2 regions of the Sphaerisporangium dianthi genome follow, and region 2 is predicted to be linked to the other one. Evidence: riboswitches for the same ligand, from Rfam matches in the RefSeq annotation. Region 2 holds a riboswitch; the other holds the start of a gene.
What was found. Region 2 has a riboswitch for glycine ahead of gcvT (glycine cleavage system aminomethyltransferase GcvT). Riboswitches for the same ligand answer to the same signal wherever they lie in the genome.

Region 1: linked by a shared signal. The riboswitch ahead of gcvP (aminomethyl-transferring glycine dehydrogenase) and the one ahead of gcvT (glycine cleavage system aminomethyltransferase GcvT) in region 2 are both predicted to bind glycine.

Annotation. Positions count from the first base shown of each region.
Region 1 covers NZ_JBHSFP010000025.1:59,434-68,733, reverse strand. The annotation lists gene ACFO60_RS28765 (class I SAM-dependent methyltransferase) at 1-304, opposite strand, end outside; gene ACFO60_RS28760 (CDP-alcohol phosphatidyltransferase family protein) at 576-1,154, shown strand; gene ACFO60_RS28755 (sugar phosphate nucleotidyltransferase) at 1,251-3,752, shown strand; gene ACFO60_RS28750 (FHA domain-containing protein) at 4,102-4,605, shown strand; gene ftsR (transcriptional regulator FtsR) at 4,618-5,295, shown strand; gene ACFO60_RS28740 (bifunctional nuclease family protein) at 5,426-5,896, shown strand; gene ACFO60_RS28735 (MerR family transcriptional regulator) at 6,043-6,666, shown strand; glycine riboswitch at 6,850-6,975, shown strand; gene gcvP (aminomethyl-transferring glycine dehydrogenase) at 7,145-9,300, shown strand, end outside.
Region 2 covers NZ_JBHSFP010000036.1:983-10,282, reverse strand. The annotation lists gene ACFO60_RS34110 (glutamine synthetase family protein) at 1-218, shown strand, start outside; gene ACFO60_RS34105 (aldehyde dehydrogenase family protein) at 220-1,563, shown strand; gene ACFO60_RS34100 (3-oxoacyl-ACP reductase) at 1,620-2,384, shown strand; gene ACFO60_RS34095 (gamma-glutamyl-gamma-aminobutyrate hydrolase family protein) at 2,395-3,105, shown strand; glycine riboswitch at 3,124-3,221, shown strand; glycine riboswitch at 3,222-3,322, shown strand; gene gcvT (glycine cleavage system aminomethyltransferase GcvT) at 3,356-4,447, shown strand; gene gcvH (glycine cleavage system protein GcvH) at 4,444-4,833, shown strand; gene ACFO60_RS34080 (L-serine ammonia-lyase) at 4,968-6,344, shown strand; gene ACFO60_RS34075 (hypothetical protein) at 6,593-7,525, shown strand; gene ACFO60_RS34070 (Xaa-Pro dipeptidyl-peptidase) at 7,709-9,300, shown strand, end outside.

The sequences.
Region 1 (9,300 bases), on a different contig from region 2:
ACCGGGGGAGGTTCACCGCGTCGGCCACGATGACCCTCGCCCCTGGGTGACGCTCGGTCAGCCGCGCCGCGAGCGCGGGGTTGATCTCGATGGCCAGATGGTGCCCCCGGCCGTTCAGGCGCCGCTGGATCTCTTCGGTGAACACGCCCGTTCCCGGGCCGAGTTCGACGATGACCGGGTCGCCGCGCTCGGGCACCGGCGCGGAGACGACCTTCGCCAGACGGCGCGAACTGGGCGCCACCGCCCCCGTGGTGCCGGGCGCCTTGACGAACTGCCCGAAGAACAGCGCTGCATCGTTGGCCATGGCACTGACATTAAAGCCCAAAACGGTCCGCTCGCTTCCGCCGTCCGGCCGATCTCGTGGTCCCCAGGAGGATGCCATGTCCACCTTGAGGAGGATGCCGTCTTCGCCGGAAATATGGCCATTTGGCCGCTCTCGTGGCGCGCGGGCCCGGCTCTCCCACGATAGGGCCACCGCGCCCGTCCCGGAGACGCCGCCGGCCCGGCTCGCCCTCGCCGTCGTCCGCGGCCGTGCCCGGGTAGGGTCGGCACCAGGTTCACGAGGGGAGTCACGGGTGAAATCGGCGGAGGACCGCATCTGGACGGTTCCGAACATCCTGAGCATGCTGCGGCTGCTCGGCGTGCCGGTCTTCCTGTGGCTCGTGCTCGGACCCAAGGCCGACGGCTGGGCGCTGGTCCTGCTCATGCTCGCCGGCGTCTCCGACTGGCTGGACGGCAAGCTCGCCAGGGCCTGGAACCAGACCAGCAGGCTCGGGCGGCTGCTCGACCCGGTCGCCGACCGCCTGTACATCCTGGCGACGCTGATCGGCCTGACCCTGCGCGAGGTGATGCCCTGGTGGCTCACCGCGCTGATCATCGGCAGGGACGTGGTGCTCATGCTCGGCGTGCCCGTCCTGCGCAGGTACGGCTTCGGCCCCGCGCTGCCGGTCCACTTCCTGGGCAAGGCGGCCACCGCCTGCCTGCTCTACGCCTTCCCGCTGCTGTTCCTGGCCTCCCACGAAGGCTGGTACGCCGACGTGGCCCGGATCCTGGGGTGGGCCTTTGCCATCTGGGGAACAGGTCTGTATTGGTGGGCGGGGGCGCTGTACGTGGTTCAAGGGCGCCGGCTCATCGGAGGGGCGAGCCGGGCATGAGCGGTCGCGGGACACGCCCCGGCGGGGTCCCGGCGGCGAATGCCCGCGCGAGCGTGACCGTGTGCCCACCGTGACGAGACAGGCGGAGGGTGATCTGTGAAGGCCGTCGTGATGGCGGGCGGGGAGGGCACTCGGCTACGGCCGATGACCGCCAACCAGCCCAAGCCCCTGCTCCCCGTGGTCAACCGGCCGATCATGGAGCACGTGCTCCGGCTGCTGAGGCGGCACGGCTTCACCGAGACCGTCGTCACCGTGCAGTTCCTCGCCGCACTGGTGCGCAACTACTTCGGCGACGGCGACGAGCTCGGCATGAGCCTGCACTACGCCACCGAGGAGGTTCCCCTCGGCACCGCCGGCAGCGTCAAGAACGCCGCCGACAAACTGCGCGACGAGCGTTTCCTCGTCATCTCCGGCGACGCGCTGACCGACATCGACCTCACCGACATGATCAGGTTCCACGAGGAGAACGGCGCCCTGGTCACCATCGGCCTCAAGCGGGTCCCGAACCCGCTGGAGTTCGGCATCATCATCGTCGACGAGCAGGGCAGGGTGCAGCGCTTCCTGGAGAAGCCCACCTGGGGCCAGGTGTTCTCCGACACCGTGAACACCGGCGTCTACGTGATGGAGCCCGAGGTCCTCGACGAGGTCGCCCCCGGGGTGCCGGTCGACTGGTCGGGCGACGTGTTCCCCAAGATGCTCGCCCGCGGCGCCCCGCTGTACGGCTACGTCGCGAGCGGCTACTGGGAGGACGTCGGCACCCACGAGAGCTACCTCAAGGCCCAGGCCGACGCCCTGTCGGGCCGGGTGCGGCTGGACGCCGACGGGTTCGAGCTCTCCCCGGGCGTCTGGGTGGCCGAGGGCGCCTCGGTCGACCCCGACGCCGTCTTGAAGGGCCCGCTGTACATCGGCGGCTACGCCAAGGTCGAGGCAGGGGCCGAGCTGCGCGAGTACACCGTGCTCGGCGACAACGTCGTGGTCAAGGAAGGGGCCTTCCTGCACCGCGCCGTCGTCCACGACAACGTCTACATCGGGCCGAGCGCCCACCTGCGCGGCTGCGTGATCGGCAAGAACACCGACGTGATGACCGGCGCGCGCATCGAGGAGAACGCCATCGTCGGCGACGAGTGCGTCATCGAGGCCGAGGCCTACGTCTCCTCCGGCGTCAAGATCTACCCGTTCAAGACGATCGAGGCCGGCGCGGTGGTCAACACCAGCGTCATCTGGGAGTCGCGCGGCCAGCGCAGCCTGTTCGGGCCGCGCGGGGTCTCCGGCCTGGTCAACGTCGAGATCACCCCCGAGCTGTGCGTGCGCCTGGCCAGCGCCTACGCCACCACCCTGAAGAAGGGCGCGTCGGTCATCACCTCGCGCGACTCCTCGCGGGCCGCCCGGGCGCTCAAACGGGCCGTGATCAGCGCGCTCACCGCCAGCGCGATCAACGTGCTCGACCTGGAGGCCGCGCCGCTGCCGGTCGCCCGCTTCCACACCTCCAACGAGACCGCCTCGGGCGGCATCGCGCTGCGCACCACCCCGGGCGACCCGCAGAGCGTCGACATCATCTTCATGGACGAGAACGGCGCCGACCTCTCCCAGGGCGCCCAGCGCAAGCTGGAGCGCGTCTTCTCCCGCCAGGAGTTCCGGCGCGCCTTCCCCGGCGAGATCGCCGAGCTGAGCTTCCCGGCCCGCGCCGTCGAGGACTACACCCGCGAGCTGCTGCGCTGGGTGGACATGTCGGGTGTGCGGGACGCCGAGATGAAGGTCGTCATCGACTGCGCCGGCGGCACCTCCTCGCTCGTGCTGCCCAGCCTGCTCGGGCGGATCGGCGTCGACGTGCTCACGGTGAACAACAGGCTGGACGACGCCTCGCCGACCGAGACGCTGGCCGAGAGGCGCAGAGACCTGCAGCGCCTGGCCGAGCTGGTGGCCTCCTCACGGGCCGCCTTCGGCGTGCGCTTCGATCCGGTGGGCGAGCGCATCTCGCTGGTCGACGAGATGGGCCAGCTGATCAGCGAGGAGCGCGCGCAACTCGTCGTGCTGGACCTGGTCGCCGCCGAGCGGCGCGGCGGGCGGGTCGCGCTGCCGGTGACCACCACCCGCGTGGCCGAGCAGGTGTGCCGCTTCCACGGCGCCCAGGTGCAGTGGACCTCCACGGCGCTGGACGCCCTCACCACCGCCGCCGCCGACCCCGAGCTGATCTTCGCGGCCGACGGGCGCGGCGGGTTCATCGTCCCTGAGTTCGCCCCGACGGTGGACGGCCTGGCCGCGTTCCTGCGCCTTCTCGGCCTGGTGGCCCGCACCCGCCTGTCGCTCAGCCAGATCGACGCCCGCATCCCGCAGGCCAAGATGCTCAAGCGCACCGTGCCGACGCCGTGGGCGGCCAAGGGGGCGGTCATGCGCTCGGTGGTGGAGGCCGCCGACGGCTACAGCCTGGACACCACCGACGGCGTGCGAGTGGTGGAAGAGGACGGCGGCTGGGCCCTCATCCTGCCCGACCCCATCGAGGCGGTGACCCATCTGTGGGCGGAGGGGGAGGACCTGGACGTCGCCCAGAGCCTCCTCGAACGCTGGGCCCGCGTCGTGGAGCACGCCGTCGGCACCTGAGAGCGATGTTCCTCCGTGAAACGCCCGATTCCGGCCACATCTGAACGGCGCGGCGCATGGACCGGAGGGCTGCCCGGGCGGTAACTTTGGACCGGCGCGGCGAGCCGAGTCGGAGGGGAGCGAGGGGCGAGCGCCGTCAGTCACAAGCGAGCCCCCCGCCGGCGAGACCCGAGCGAGCCTGCGCCAGCAGCATGTCCGAACCCACGAGGCTGCCCTCATCTTGACCTTTGCGACTCATCAGCGTAAGTTGCGGCATTCGCAGTCTGAGCAATCATGAGAAGCGAAGAACCGAGGCACGCCGCCCAGAGCACCGTCGCCGCGACTTCGCGGTAGGAGGCCGAGCCGATCGATGCCGAGCGTCTACTGCACTCAGTGCGGGAATGCCAACCCTGAGGACGCCCGTTTCTGCTCGCGGTGCGGGTCGCCGCTGAGCCGCGTCGAGAACACGCCGGGGGACACCACCTCCACGATCTCCCTGAGCGGGATCGAGGCGATGGACGGCGAGGCGACGGGGCAGACGCTCATTCCCGATCGGGCGGCGGTCGAGCAACTGCCGCCGGGCACGGCCTTGCTGGTGGTGATGCGCGGGCCGAACGCCGGGAGCCGCTTCCTGCTCGACAGCGACCTCACTACGGCGGGCCGCCATCCCGAGAGCGACATCTTCCTGGACGACGTGACCGTGTCGCGCAGGCACGCCGAGTTCTACCGGCGGGGCGACTACTTCACCGCCAGGGACGTCGGCAGCCTCAACGGCACCTACGTGAACAGAGAGCGCATCGAGGAGCTGCCCCTGTCGGGCGGCGACGAAGTCCAGATCGGCAAGTTCCGGCTGGTGTTCCTCACGCGTGGGTGAGGAGGAGCGGTGATGAGCGCGCAGGCGGCCAGGGCGTTCATGAGCATCGGGGAGGTCCTCGAGGTCCTGCGGGCCGACTTCCCCGACGTCACCGTCTCCAAGATCCGCTTCCTGGAGGGCGAGGGGCTCATCGAGCCCCAGCGCTCCCCATCGGGTTACCGCAAGTTCACCCACGCCGACGTCGAGCGCCTGCGCTACATCCTCACCGCCCAGCGCGACCGCTATCTGCCGCTGCGTGTGATCAAGGACCATCTGGACACCGCCGAGCACGACGGCGCGGGCGGCGTGACCCGCCCCCGCGCCGTGGGCGCCGAGCCGCCCGAGGTGCGGCTCAGCCGCGCCGAGCTGCTGGCCGCCGCCGGGCTCGACGAGGAGACCCTCGCCGAGCTGGAGGACTACGGCCTGCTCACCCCGGTCGCCCGGTGGTACGACGCCGAGGCCCTGACCGTGGCCCGCGCCTCGGGCGCCCTGGCCAGGTTCGGCCTGCACCCCCGGCATCTGCGGGTGCTCAAGGCCGCCGCCGAGCGGGAGGCCGGGCTCGTCGAACAGGCCGTCGCGCCGCTGCTGCGCCGCCGCGCGCCGGGCGCCGCGGGCCGCGCCGAGGAGGCCGCCAGAGAGCTGTCCGGCCAGCTCCAGGACCTGCACGCCGCCCTGGTCCGTACCGGCCTGCGGGGCATTCTGGGCCGCTGACGGAGCCGCCCGGACATTTCGGGGTGCGGGGATGTTACGTTGAATTTTGCGGCGATGGTCACGCCGCGAGCCGAGAGCCGCGAGGTAACGGGCCCGAGCGGGCCGGCGACCCGATGAGACGGAGCAGCCTGTGTTGCAGATGGAGGTCGTGGGGGTCCGCGTCGAGATGCCCTCCAACCAGCCCATAGTCCTGCTCAAGGAGGCCAAGGGCGAGCGATACCTGCCGATCTGGATTGGGATGACCGAGGCCACGGCCATCGCGCTGGCACAGGCGGAGGAGCCGCCCCCCCGGCCGCTCACGCACGACTTGTTCAAGGACGTCATCGAAGCCCTCGGCGTGCGGCTGCAGGCGGTCAACATCGTCGCGCTGCGTGACGGGATCTTCTTCGCCGACCTGGTGTTCTCCAACGGGGTGGAGGTGAGCGCGCGGCCGTCGGACTCGATCGCGCTGGCGCTGCGCACCGGGGCCAGCATCTTCGCGAGCGAGGACGTCGTGCGCGAGGCCGGTGTGATCATCCCCGACGACCAGGAGGACGAGGTCGAGAAGTTCCGCGAGTTCCTTGACACGATCACGCCCGAGGACTTCGGCCGTGCGGGTTAGCCATTTCGGGCATTTACGCTTCACGACGCGCCGGGCGGGATCGTTGACTGAGCATCGCGCCAGTCCTACGGTGCAAGGGAACTCACGGTTGTAATTCACGAACCCCCAGATCAGGCCGTGGGATGAGAGGAAGCCGGAGGTCCGCAGTGGCGGTCAGCAGCGGCGAGGGTAAGACGGCCGGCCAGCACGATCCAGCCAAGCGCGAGTCCGCGCGGGAACGCGCGGGCGAGCAGGGCCTGCTGTTCGACGAGCGGCCGGCGTCTCTGCCCGCCGACGTCGGATACCGCGGCCCGACGGCGTGCTCGGCGGCCGGCATCACCTACCGTCAGCTCGACTATTGGGCGCGCACCCAGCTCGTCGAGCCGTCGGTGCGCGCGGCGCAGGGGTCCGGGTCCCAGCGGCTCTACAGCTTCCGCGACATCCTCGTGCTCAAGGTGGTCAAGCGCCTGCTCGACACCGGAGTCTCGCTCCAGCAGATACGCACCGCGGTGCAGCACCTGCGCGAGCGCGGCGTCAACGACCTGGCGCAGATCACCTTGATGAGCGACGGGGTGAGCGTCTACGAGTGCACCTCGGCCGACGAGGTCATCGACCTGCTGGAGGGCGGCCAGGGCGTGTTCGGCATCGCCCTCGGCGGAGTGTGGCGCGAGGTCGAGGGCTCCCTGGCGGAGCTGCCGGGGGAACGCGCGGAGCCGGTCGGCCGTGACTCTTCGGAGGACCACCCAGGTGACGAACTGGCCAAGCGCAGGAAGGCCCGCAAGACGGGCTGATCCCGGACAGGCGTCTCCCCCTCAGCGGAGGGCCGGGGACTGCCGCACGCCCATTTCTGAAGATCTACGGGGCCGCATGGGATGGCTACATACCCCTCCTACAGGGATAAAACCCGGCAAAGACGAAATGTAGGGGTAACTCCCTACTCGGGGCGGGACGGTACGATTGCCGGGAAAGGCTGTTGACCCTGTGCGGGAGAGACCTGGGCACGGGCCGGCTGCGCACCCCGTGCGACGCCGGTGAGTGACCCCGGCGCCGAAGGAGCAACCTCCCCGGAATCTCTCAGGCTCACGTACCGCACAGGTGAGGCGACTCTGGAAAGTAGGCGTGCCCGCCAGGCGTGTCTCACCGACGGTGCAAATCCCCCGTGCAGGGATGAAGCTCTCAGGTCGCGATGAGGATGTCGCGCTGACAGAGGGGGAGATCCGGCATACGCGCGCGCTCAGCGCCGGTCTCTACCCCTTGTAGGAGGGCCCCATGACCGATCGGTCACCGCTTCGCGACCTCTTCGCACCGCCCTTCGCCACCCGGCACATCGGCCCCTCGGACGCCGACCAGGCCCGCATGCTGGAGGCCGTGGGCTACGCCTCGGTGGCCGACCTGATCGCCGTGGCCGTACCCGGCGCGATCCGCTCAGGCGAGCCGCTCGAGCTGCCCGAGGCGGCGAGCGAGGAGCAGGCCATCGCCGAGCTGCGCGCCCTGGCCGCCCGCAACCAGGCGCCCACCTCGATGATCGGCCTCGGCTACAGCGACACGATCACCCCCGCCGTCATCCGGCGCAACCTGCTGGAGAACCCGGGCTGGTACACCGCCTACACCCCTTACCAGCCGGAGATCTCGCAGGGGCGCCTTGAGGCGCTGCTGAACTTCCAGACCGTCGTCGCCGACCTCACCGGCCTGGACGTCGCCGGAGCCTCCCTGCTGGACGAGGCCACCGCCGCGGCCGAGGCCATGACCTTGGCCCGCCGCGCCGGCCGCGTCAAGAGCCCGGTGTTCGTCGTGGACGCCGAGGCCCTGCCGCAGACCAAGGCCGTGCTCGCCACCCGCGCCGAGCCGCTCGGCATCGAGCTCCTCGAGGCGGACCTGACCGCCGGCCTGCCGGACGGGGAACTGTTCGGCGTGCTGGTCCAGTACCCCGGGGCCGGCGGCCGCCTCGGCGACTTCCGCGCGGTGGCCGCCGAGGCCCACGCGCGGGGCGCGCTGGTGGTCGCCGCCGCCGACCTGCTCGCCCTGACGCTCGTCGAGGCCCCCGGCACCCTGGGCGCCGACATCGCCGTCGGCTCCTCCCAGCGCTTCGGCGTCCCCTTCGGCTTCGGCGGCCCGCACGCCGCCTACATGGCCGTCCGCGAAGGGCTGCAGCGGCAGATGCCCGGCCGCCTGGTCGGGGTGTCCCAGGACGCCGACGGCCATCCGGCCCACCGGCTGGCCCTGCAGACCCGCGAGCAGCACATCCGCCGGGAGAAGGCCACCAGCAACATCTGCACCGCCCAGGTGCTGCTGGCCGTCATCGCCGGCATGTACGCCGTCTACCACGGCCCCGACGGGCTGCGGCGCATCGCCCAGCGCACCCACCGGCACGCCGCCGTGCTGGCCGCCGGGCTGCGCGAGGGAGGCGTCGAGATCGTCCACGACGAGTTCTTCGACACCGTCCTCGCCCGCGTCCCCGGCGGGGCCGCGGAGATCGTCGCGGCGGCCCTGGGCAAGGGGATCAACGTGCGGCTCGCCGACGCCGACCACGTGGGCGTGAGCTGCGACGAGAAGACCACCGGCGAGCACCTCCAGGCGGTGTGGGAGGCGTTCGGCGTGACCGGCGTCGTGCTGGAGGACGTGGACACCTCCGCCTCCGACGCGCTTCCCGCCGGGCTGCTGCGCACCACCGGCTACCTGGACCACCCGGTGTTCCACTCCCACCGCTCAGAGACCGCGATGCTGCGCTACCTGCGCAAACTCCAGGACAGGGACATCGCCCTGGACCGGTCGATGATCCCGCTCGGCTCGTGCACCATGAAGCTGAACGCAACCACCGAGATGGAGCCGATCACCTGGCCCGAGTTCGCGGGCGTGCACCCCTACGCCCCCGCCGGCCAGGTCGAGGGCTACCTGCGGCTGATCGGCGACCTCGAGGGCTGGCTGGCCGAGGTCACCGGCTACGACGCGGTCTCCCTGCAGCCCAACGCCGGCTCGCAGGGCGAGTTCGCGGGCCTGCTCGCCATCCGGGCCTACCACAAGGCCAACGGCGAGCACGAGCGCGACGTCTGCCTCATCCCCTCCTCGGCCCACGGCACCAACGCCGCCAGCGCCGTCATGGCGGGCATGCGCGTGGTGGTCGTCGCCTGCGACGAGGACGGCAACGTGGACGTCCCCGACCTCGTCGCCAAGATCGACAAGCACCGCGACCGGCTCGCGGCCATCATGGTGACCTACCCCTCCACTCACGGGGTGTACGAGGAGACCATCACCGAGATCTGCGACCTGGTGCACCGGGCGGGCGGACAGGTCTACGTCGACGGCGCCAACCTCAACGCGCTGGTCGGGCTGGCCAAGCCCGGTTCCTTCGGCGCCGACGTCTCCCACCTCAACCTGCACAAGACCTTCTGCATCCCGCACGGCGGCGGCGGCCCCGGCGTCGGCCC
Region 2 (9,300 bases):
AGGAGGCCTACGCTGGCAACGCCTACGCCGCCGGCGCCGCGACCGTGCCCACCACCCTGCGGGACGCGCTGGTCCTGTGGGAGGGGTCGAAGATCGCCCGGGACGCGCTCGGGGAGCAGGTCGTCGAGCACTACGCCAACAACGCCCGGGTCGAGCTGGCCGCCTTCGACGCGGCCGTCACCGACTGGGAGCTGTTCCGCGGTTTCGAGCGGATGTGAAATGAAGATCATCAACCCTGCCACCGAGGACGTGCTCGCCGATGTCGAGCTCGCCGACCTGGCCGAGACCGACCGCGTGGTGGAGCGCGCCAGGAAGGCGTTCCCCGCCTGGCGGGAGGTCTCCCCCGGCGATCGCGCCCGGCTGCTGCGTCGCTTCGCCGACCTGGTCGACAGGCACGGCGACGAACTGGCCTCGCTGGAGCTGGCCAACGCCGGCCACCTGATCGGCAACGCCCGCTGGGAGGCGGGCAACGTCCGCGACGTCCTGCACTTCTACGCGGGGGCGCCTGAACGCAATCACGGCAAGCAGATCCCGGTGCCGGGCGGAGTGGACATCACCTTCGCCGAGCCGCTCGGGGTCGTCGGCGTGATCGTGCCGTGGAACTTCCCCATGGTCATCATGACCTGGGGTGCGGCCCCGGCGCTGGCGGCGGGCAACACCGTCATCGTCAAACCCGCCGAATGGACTCCGCTGACGGCTTTGAGGCTGGCCGAGCTGGCTCTCGAAGCGGGCCTCCCCGAGGGGGTGCTCCAGGTCCTGCCTGGAGCAGGGGAGGTCGCGGGGGCCCGGCTCGTGCGGCACCCGGGCGTCAACAAGATCGTCTTCACCGGGTCGACCGAGGTGGGCAAGCTCATCGCCGGCAGGGCGGCCGAGCAGGTCAAGCGGGTCACGCTGGAGCTCGGCGGCAAGAGCGCCAACGTGGTCTTCGCGGACGCCGACCTGGAGCGGGCCGCGGCGACCGCGCCCTCGGCGGTCTTCGACAACAGCGGCCAGGACTGCTGCGCGCGCTCGCGCATCCTGGTGGAGCGGCCGGTGTTCGACGAGTTCCTCGACCGGCTGATCACGACGGTCGGCGGGCTCACCGTGGGCGACCCGCGCGACCCCGGCACCGACATGGGGCCGCTGATCAGCGCCGGCCATCGTGAACGGGTGGCCTCGTTCGTGACCGGCGTCCCGCGCTTCCAGGGGACGTGCCCGGCCGGCAAGGGCTTCTGGTACCCGCCGACGGTGCTCACGCACGACTCGCTGGACGAGCGCGCGTTCACCGAGGAGATCTTCGGGCCCGTGGTCAGCGTCGTCCCGTTCGACGGCGAGGCGGAGGCCGTCCAGATCGCCAACGACACCGCGTACGGGCTTTCCGGGTCGATCTGGACCCGGGACGTGGGCCGCGCCCTCCGCATGGCCCGCGCCATCGAGGCCGGCAACCTGTCGGTCAACTCGCACTCGTCGGTCCGCTACTGGACCCCCTTCGGCGGCTTCAAGCAGTCGGGACTCGGCCGCGAGCTGGGCCCGGACGCGCTCGCCGCCTTCACCGAGACCAAGAACGTCTTCATCGCCCACTGACTCCTCCGGCGCCGGAGGCGACATCGGGGAATCCACCACTCAGGGAGTTCGTCACCATGCAACGTCTGCACGACCGCGTCGCCGTCATCACGGGTGCGGCGGGGGGCATCGGCCTCGCCACGGCCCGCCGCTTCGCCGAGGAGGGCGCGAAGGTCGTGTGCGCCGACCTCGACGAGGAGGGCGGCGCGAAGATCGCGGAAGAGGTCGGGGGGATCTTCGTCCGCACCGATGTGACCAGCGAGGACGACGTCGCCCGGATGTTCGGCACGGCCTTCGACACCTACGGGAGCGTCGACGTCGCCTTCAACAACGCCGGCATCTCCCCGCCCGACGACGACTCCATCCTGACCACGGGCATGGACGCCTGGCGGCGGGTTCAGGACGTCAACCTGACCAGCGTGTACCTCTGCTGCAAGCACGCCATCCCGTACATGCGGCGGCAGGGCAAGGGGTCGATCATCAACACCGCGTCGTTCGTGGCCGTGATGGGCTCGGCGACCTCCCAGATCTCCTACACCGCCTCCAAGGGCGGCGTGCTCGCGATGTCCCGCGAGCTGGGCGTGCAGTTCGCGCGCGAGGGCATCCGGGTCAACGCGCTGTGCCCGGGGCCGGTGAACACGCCGCTGCTGCGTGAGCTGTTCGCCAAGGACCCCGAGCGGGCTCAGCGGCGTCTGGTGCACATCCCGCTGGGCCGGTTCGCCGAGGCCTCCGAGATCGCCGCCGCCGCCGCGTTCCTGGCCTCCGACGACGCGAGCTTCATCACCGGCGCGGAGTTCCTGGTGGACGGCGGCATCTCCGGCGCCTACGTGACCCCGCTGTAGCCTGGCGCCCATGTCGCGACCCGTCATCGGCATCACCTGCTACGTCGAGCCCGCCGCCTTCACGGTCTGGCGGACGCCGGCGGCGCTGCTGCCGTACACCTACGTCGAGCACGTCGTGCGGGCGGGAGGCCAGCCGGTCATCCTGCCCCCGGCGGGCGACCCGGCGCCGCTGGCCGGGCGGCTCGACGGCCTGATCGTGGCGGGAGGCGGCGACGTCGACCCGGCCAGATACGGCGAGCGGCCGCACCAGCAGACCGGCTATATCCGGCAATTTCGTGATGAGGCGGAGTTCGAGCTGGTCGGCGCCGCGCTGGAAGAGGGGATGCCGCTGCTCGGCGTGTGCCGGGGCATGCAGGTCCTGAACGTCCACCTCGGCGGTACCTTGCACCAGCACCTTCCCGACGTGGTCGGCCACGGCGGCCACTCCCCCGCGCCGGGCGAGTTCGGCCACCTGCCGGTGCGCCCGGCGCCGGGCACCGTCCTTTCCAAGGTGCTGGGCGAGGACGAGATCGACGCGGCGCACTACCACCACCAGGCCGTCGACCGGCTCGGCGACGGCCTCACCGTGTCGGCGACCTGCGACGACGGCACCGTGGAGGCCGTGGAGCTGACCGGCCACCCCTTCGCGCTGGCCGTGCAGTGGCACCCCGAGGCGGGCGAGGAAGGTCACCTGTTCGAGGCGCTCGTCGCCGCCGCGACGGCGGGCGACCGGCATTGGTAGGGTGTGCGAGAACACCGGTGATCCCGTGCGGGAGAGCGTCCTGACATCCGGTCAGGACCCCTGAAGGAGCAAGTCCTCCCCGCGAACCTCACAAGGCAAAGGACCGCGCGGGCCAGGTGATCTCTGGAAAGCAGGCTTCTCCACGGAGCCTCGCCGAAGGTGAAAGTCCGGTAAAACCCGGGCGAAACTCTCAGGCACCGATGACAGAGGGGGAGGATGCTCTCATCCAACCCTGTCTGAGGTGCGCATCATGTCCCGACCAACACCGCTCCGCGAGGTGCACGAGAGCCTCGGCGCGACGCTCACCGACTTCGCCGGCTGGCTGATGCCGCTCCGCTACGGCAGCGAGTCCGCCGAGCACAACGCGGTGCGCACGGCCGCCGGGCTGTTCGACCTCTCCCACATGGGCGAGATCTTCGTCACCGGCCCGCAGGCCGGCGAGGCGCTGGACTACGCGCTGGTGGGCAACCTGTCGGCACTGGAGCCCGGCCGGGCCCGCTACACCATGATCTGCGCCCCCAACGGGGGCGTCCTCGACGACCTGATCGTCTACCGCCTGGCCGCCGAGGAGTTCCTCGTCGTGGCCAACGCCTCCAACTACGAGCTGGTGGCCGCCGAACTCGCCCAGCGCGCCGAGGGATTCCAGGCCGGCGTCCGCGACCGCTCCGCCGAGTACGCGCTGATCGCCGTACAGGGGCCACACGCCCAAGAGATCCTCAGCACCCTCACCGACGCCGACCTGCCCGGGCTGAAGTACTACGCGGGCCTGCCGGGCACCGTCGCCGGCGTCGAGGCGCTCATCGCCCGCACCGGCTACACCGGCGAGGACGGCTTCGAGCTGTTCGTCGCCGCCGGCGACGCCGTGCCGCTGTGGCAGGAGCTCACCAAGGCGGGCGACTCCTACGGCCTGCGCCCCGCCGGGCTGTCCGCCCGCGACACCCTGCGCCTGGAGGCCGGCATGCCGCTGTACGGCAACGAGCTGGACGCCGGGCTGACCCCCTTCGACGCCGGCCTCGGCCGCGTCGTGCGGTTCGACAAGGCCGGCGACTTCGTCGGCCGCGCGGCGCTCGCGCCGCTCAAGGACGTCCCTCCGCGACGGCGCCTCACCGGCCTGGTCGCGCGGGGCCGCCGAGTGCCGCGCCACGGCTACCCTGTGGTGCTGCTGACTGACGGCACCGTCGTTGGAGAGGTCACCAGCGGCGCACCCTCGCAGTCTCTCGGCAAGCCGATCGCGATGGCCTACGTGGACACCAACGTGTCCGAGGGCCTGGCGGTCGACATCCGTGGTAGCCATGAACCGGTCGACGTGATTGACCTGCCTTTTTACCGGAGGAGCAAGTGAGCAGCATTCCCGAGGAGCTCAGCTACACCAAGGAGCACGAGTGGGTGGCCGGTCTCGACGACGGCCTCACCGTGACCGTGGGCATCACGGCGTTCGCCGCCGAGGCGCTGGGCGACGTGGTCTTCGTCCAGCTGCCGGAGGCGGGCGGCACCGTCGAGGCGGGCGACGCCGTGGGCGAGGTCGAGTCCACCAAGTCCGTCAGTGACATCTACGCGCCGGTCGCCGGCGAGGTCGTCGAGGTCAACCAGACCGTCGTGGACGACCCCTCGCTGGTCAACTCCGACCCCTACGGCGACGGCTGGCTGTTCCGCGTCCGCGTTGAGGGCACCCCCGAGGAGCTCCTCACCGCCGAGGAGTACACCACCTTCACGACCTCCGATTCCTGACCTTTCCTCGTCCGTCCCGACCACCGTCGCCGGCCGGCCGCCCGACCGGCCGGCGCACGCGAATGCGCACAGATGCGTAGCCCGCGTTCGTCCGGGCATTTCCCGCTTGACACGTTCCCAAGGACGGAAGATCAATGGCGATCAGCGTCTTCGACCTGTTCAAGATCGGCATCGGGCCGTCCAGCTCGCACACCGGCGGCCCGATGGCGGCCGCCCACAAGTTCGCCCGAGGCCTGCACCAGGACGGGCTCCTGGAGAAGACCGCCCGGGTCGAGGTCATCCTGTACGGCTCGCTCGGCCTCACCGGCAAGGGGCACGGCAGCGACAAGGCGGTGCTGCTCGGCCTGTCCGGCGAGAAACCCGAGCTGGTCGACGTGGACACCGTCGATGACCGGCTCGCGCGCATGCGCGCCTCCGGCACCGTCCAGCTGTACGGCACGCGCGAGATCCCGTTCGTCATCGGCGAGCACCTGGTGTTCGAGCGCAAGATCTCGCTGCCGCACCACCCCAACGGCATGCGGTTCACCGCCTTCACCGCCGAAGGAGAGCCGGTCCGCGAGAAGGTCTACTACTCGGTGGGCGGCGGATTCGTGGTGGACGAGAACGCCACCGGCGCCGACCGCATCAAGCAGGACGACACCGAGCTGCCGTACCCGTTCACCACGGGGGCCGAGCTCCTGCGCCACTGCTCCGAGACCGGGCTGTCGATCTCGGGGCTCATGCTGGAGAACGAGAAGGCCTTCGGCCGCACCGAGGCGCAGATCAGAGCAGATCTGCTGAACCTCTGGAGCGTCATGTCCGAGTGCGTGCGCCGGGGCACCGCCAAGGAGGGCGTGCTCCCCGGCGGCCTGAAGGTCAAGCGGCGCGCGAACCAGATGCTCAGGCGCCTGCAGAGCGAGGCCCCCGAGAAGGACCCCCTCCAGGCGATGGACTGGGTCACCCTGTTCGCCCTCGCCGTGAACGAGGAGAACGCCGCCGGCGGCCGCGTCGTCACCGCCCCGACCAACGGCGCCGCCGGCATCATCCCCGCCGTGCTGACGTACTACGACCGGTTCACGCCCCAGTCCGACGACGACGGGGTCGTGCGCTTCCTGCTCACGGCCGGCGCGATCGGCGTGCTCTTCAAGGAGAACGCCTCCATCTCCGGCGCCGAGGTCGGCTGCCAGGGCGAGGTGGGCTCGGCCTGCTCGATGGCCGCCGCGGGCCTGACCGAGGCGCTCGGCGGCACCCCCGAACAGGTCGAGAACGCCGCCGAGATCGGCATCGAGCACAACCTGGGCCTCACCTGCGACCCGATCGGCGGCCTGGTGCAGATCCCCTGCATCGAGCGCAACGCGGTCGCCTCCATCAAGGCCATCACCGCCGCCCGCATCGCCCTGCGCGGCGACGGCCGCCACTTCGTGGCCCTCGACAAGGCCATCAAGACCATGCGCGACACCGGACGCGACATGCTCGACAAGTACAAGGAGACCAGCCGCGGCGGCCTGGCCGTCAACGTCATCGAATGCTGACCCGCGGCTCCAGAAGATCGACGACGGACAGCTCGGTCTCCCCGCCCACGAGGTTCAAGGCGACCTCCGCCCGCGCGGCGAGCTCGAGCGGTCCGAGCCCCTCCACCACGCCCGGTGGGCTTCGGCGGGTCTGACGGTCGCGCTGGGTGGGGTGGCGGCGTAGATTCTTGAGGAGGGTCGGTCGCGGGGGCCGAGGTCGTTCCGATGGTGCCGGGGTGGCGATGGACGGTCGTGAAGATCCTGCTTTAGTGCCGCAGGCAGAGCTCCGGCCCGGCGGCGGGACGCTCTTCGGCTCGCCCGCTCCCCCTCTGGTCGTGACCTGGGACGCGGAGGCCGGGAAGCTGGTGGTGACCGACTCCTCCTCGGGGCGTTCATCCCGGGTCACGCCCGCCGCGCTGTACCACTACCGGCACGACCGCATGATCCTCGACGGCAAGGGGAAGAAGGCCGCGCAACAGGTCAACGGGCTCGCGGCGCTGGACGCCGACGGGCTGGTGCTGCTGGACATCCCGGGCATGTGGCCGAGCACGGAGGTGGCGGCCCTCGCGGCCAGGGCAGGGATACCGGTGGTGAGCGCCCTGGAGGCGGCGCCCGCGCAGGTGCGGGCGGTCCTCGCCGGGCGCGCCCCGGGCTCGAGCCGCTTCGTCCCCGGCCCGCCCCCCCCCCGCTTGACGCCCAAGCAGCGGCAGATCGCCATGTACGCGGCGGGCGCGGCGGGCCTGGTGGTGATGGCCACCCTCGCCTCGACGGTCGGCTGGCTCGGCTGGCGCGGGCTGAGCATGATCGGCAGGTTCCTGCTGGACGTGCTGGAGGTCAAGTGGCTGGCGATCTTCTTCAGTCCCCTGCTGATCGTCCTGCGGCCCGCGCACCGGGCGTGGCACCGCAGGCGGGCCGGTCGCGGCAAGATCCTCGGCCCGCCGGGCGGCCCCAACCTCTCCGTCAGGGACGAGGGAGTGCTACGTGTCTGGCCCGGCCGGCCGATGGTCCACGACCGGCTCCCCCTTGGTCCCGCGCCGGGTGAGGCGGCGAGCCTCCTCGTCTACCGGTACGCGACCGTGTCCGGGCTTTTCATCATGAGCGGGAACGACAAGCCTCTGCGGCACCTTCCCGGCCCCTGGGATCCGAAGAGGCCCACCGCTTCGCCTCGGAGCAGGGCATGGCGTTCACCCTGCGCACGCTGACCCGCGAGGACTACCTTGACCTCGTCTCCCGCACCACCGACGGCCTTCCCTGACGGCATGCGGGGCGCCAAGACCATGTCACATGGCAGGACCAAGGCGATGTCGATCGCATAAACGAATCTTGTCGACAATGCGGACACTCATGGAGATTGCGGATGTTTCCCTACCTCCTGGAGGCACCGCTTGCCGCACATACGCGCCGCCCTCATCGGCTTCGCCGTGGTCATGGTGGGCAGCACACCCGCCAACGCGGCCACCGCCACCACCGCCACCCCCGCCATCACCGTGGAGCAGGGGCGGAGCCAACCGGTCTTCTCCTACGCAGACGCCGTCCGCGAGCACGTGTTCGTCGAGTCGAGCGTCGACAGCGACTCCGACGGCAGGCTCGACCGCGTCCGCGTGGACATCATCAGGCCCAAGGAGTCGGGCCCGGGCCTCAAAGTACCGGTGATCATCGACGAGAGCCCGTACTACGACAACTCCGGCCGCGGTAACGAGGCCGAGCGGAAGGTCTACGACGCCGCCGGCGATCTCGCCAGGTTCCCGCTGTTCTACGACAACTACTTCGTGCCGCGCGGTTACGCCGTCCTCAACGTCGACATGATCGGCACCACGAAGTCGGACGGCTGCCCGGACGTCGGCGGGCGAGCCGACGTGCTGGGCGGCAAGGCCGTCATCGACTGGCTGAACGGCCGCGCCGCCGCCTACCGGGAGGACGGCACGCCCGCCGTCGCCGACTGGACCACCGGCAAGGCCGGGATGATCGGCAAGTCCTACGACGGCACGCTGGCCAACGCCGTGGCGGCCACCGGCGTCAAGGGACTGGAGACGATCGTCCCGATCTCGGCGATCAGCTCCTGGTACAAGTACCAGCGCTCCAACGGCGTCGTCTACAACTACGACTACATGTCGTGGCTGTCCAACGTCGTCGACACCGACCCCGACGCCAAGTGCGCCGCCCTGCGGGCGCGCATGGACGCCGAGGACGGGGACGACACCGGCGACTACAACGCCTTCTGGGCCGAGCGCGACTACATCGCCGGCTCGCTGGGCGACGCCTCCAAGGTGCACGCCAGCGTCTTCGCCGTGCACACGGTCAACGACCTCAACGTCAAGCCGGACAACTTCTCCGCGTGGTGGCAGGCCCTGGCCGAGCGGGGCGTCCCCCGCAAGATCTGGGTCGGCCAGTACCAGCACGTGGATCCGTTCGACTTCGAAGGACGCCGCGACCTGTGGGTCGACACGCTGCACCGCTGGTTCGACCGCTGGCTGCTCGGCGTCGGCAACCGCGTCATGGCCGAGCCGCGCGCCGACGTGCAGGTCGGCCCGCAGAGCTGGATCACCCAGCGCGACTGGCCGGCGCCGTTCGCCGTCAAGGTCCCCTTCCGTCCCGCGGCCGACGGCTCGCTCGGTCTCATCCCCGCCAAGAAGGGGCAGACGGCCGCCTTCACCGACGTCCGGCAGTCCGAGGACGCGATGGTGGCCGACGTCGGCACGGCCAGTCCGGGGAGGGTCGCGTTCACCACCGGCGAGCTGCCGCTGGACCTGCGCCTGTCCGGCACGCCCGTCGTGGACCTGCGCGTCGCGCTCGACAGGCCGACCTCCAACCTGACGGCCCTCCTCGTCGACTTCGGCGACGACACCCGCGTGGACTGGCGGCGCGGCCAGGGCATCAGCACGCTCACCGAGGAGAGCTGCCACGGCGAGAGCACGGCCGCCGACGACGGCTGTTACAAGAAGGTGGCCACGAACGTCGCCACCCGGCCTCTGGAGAT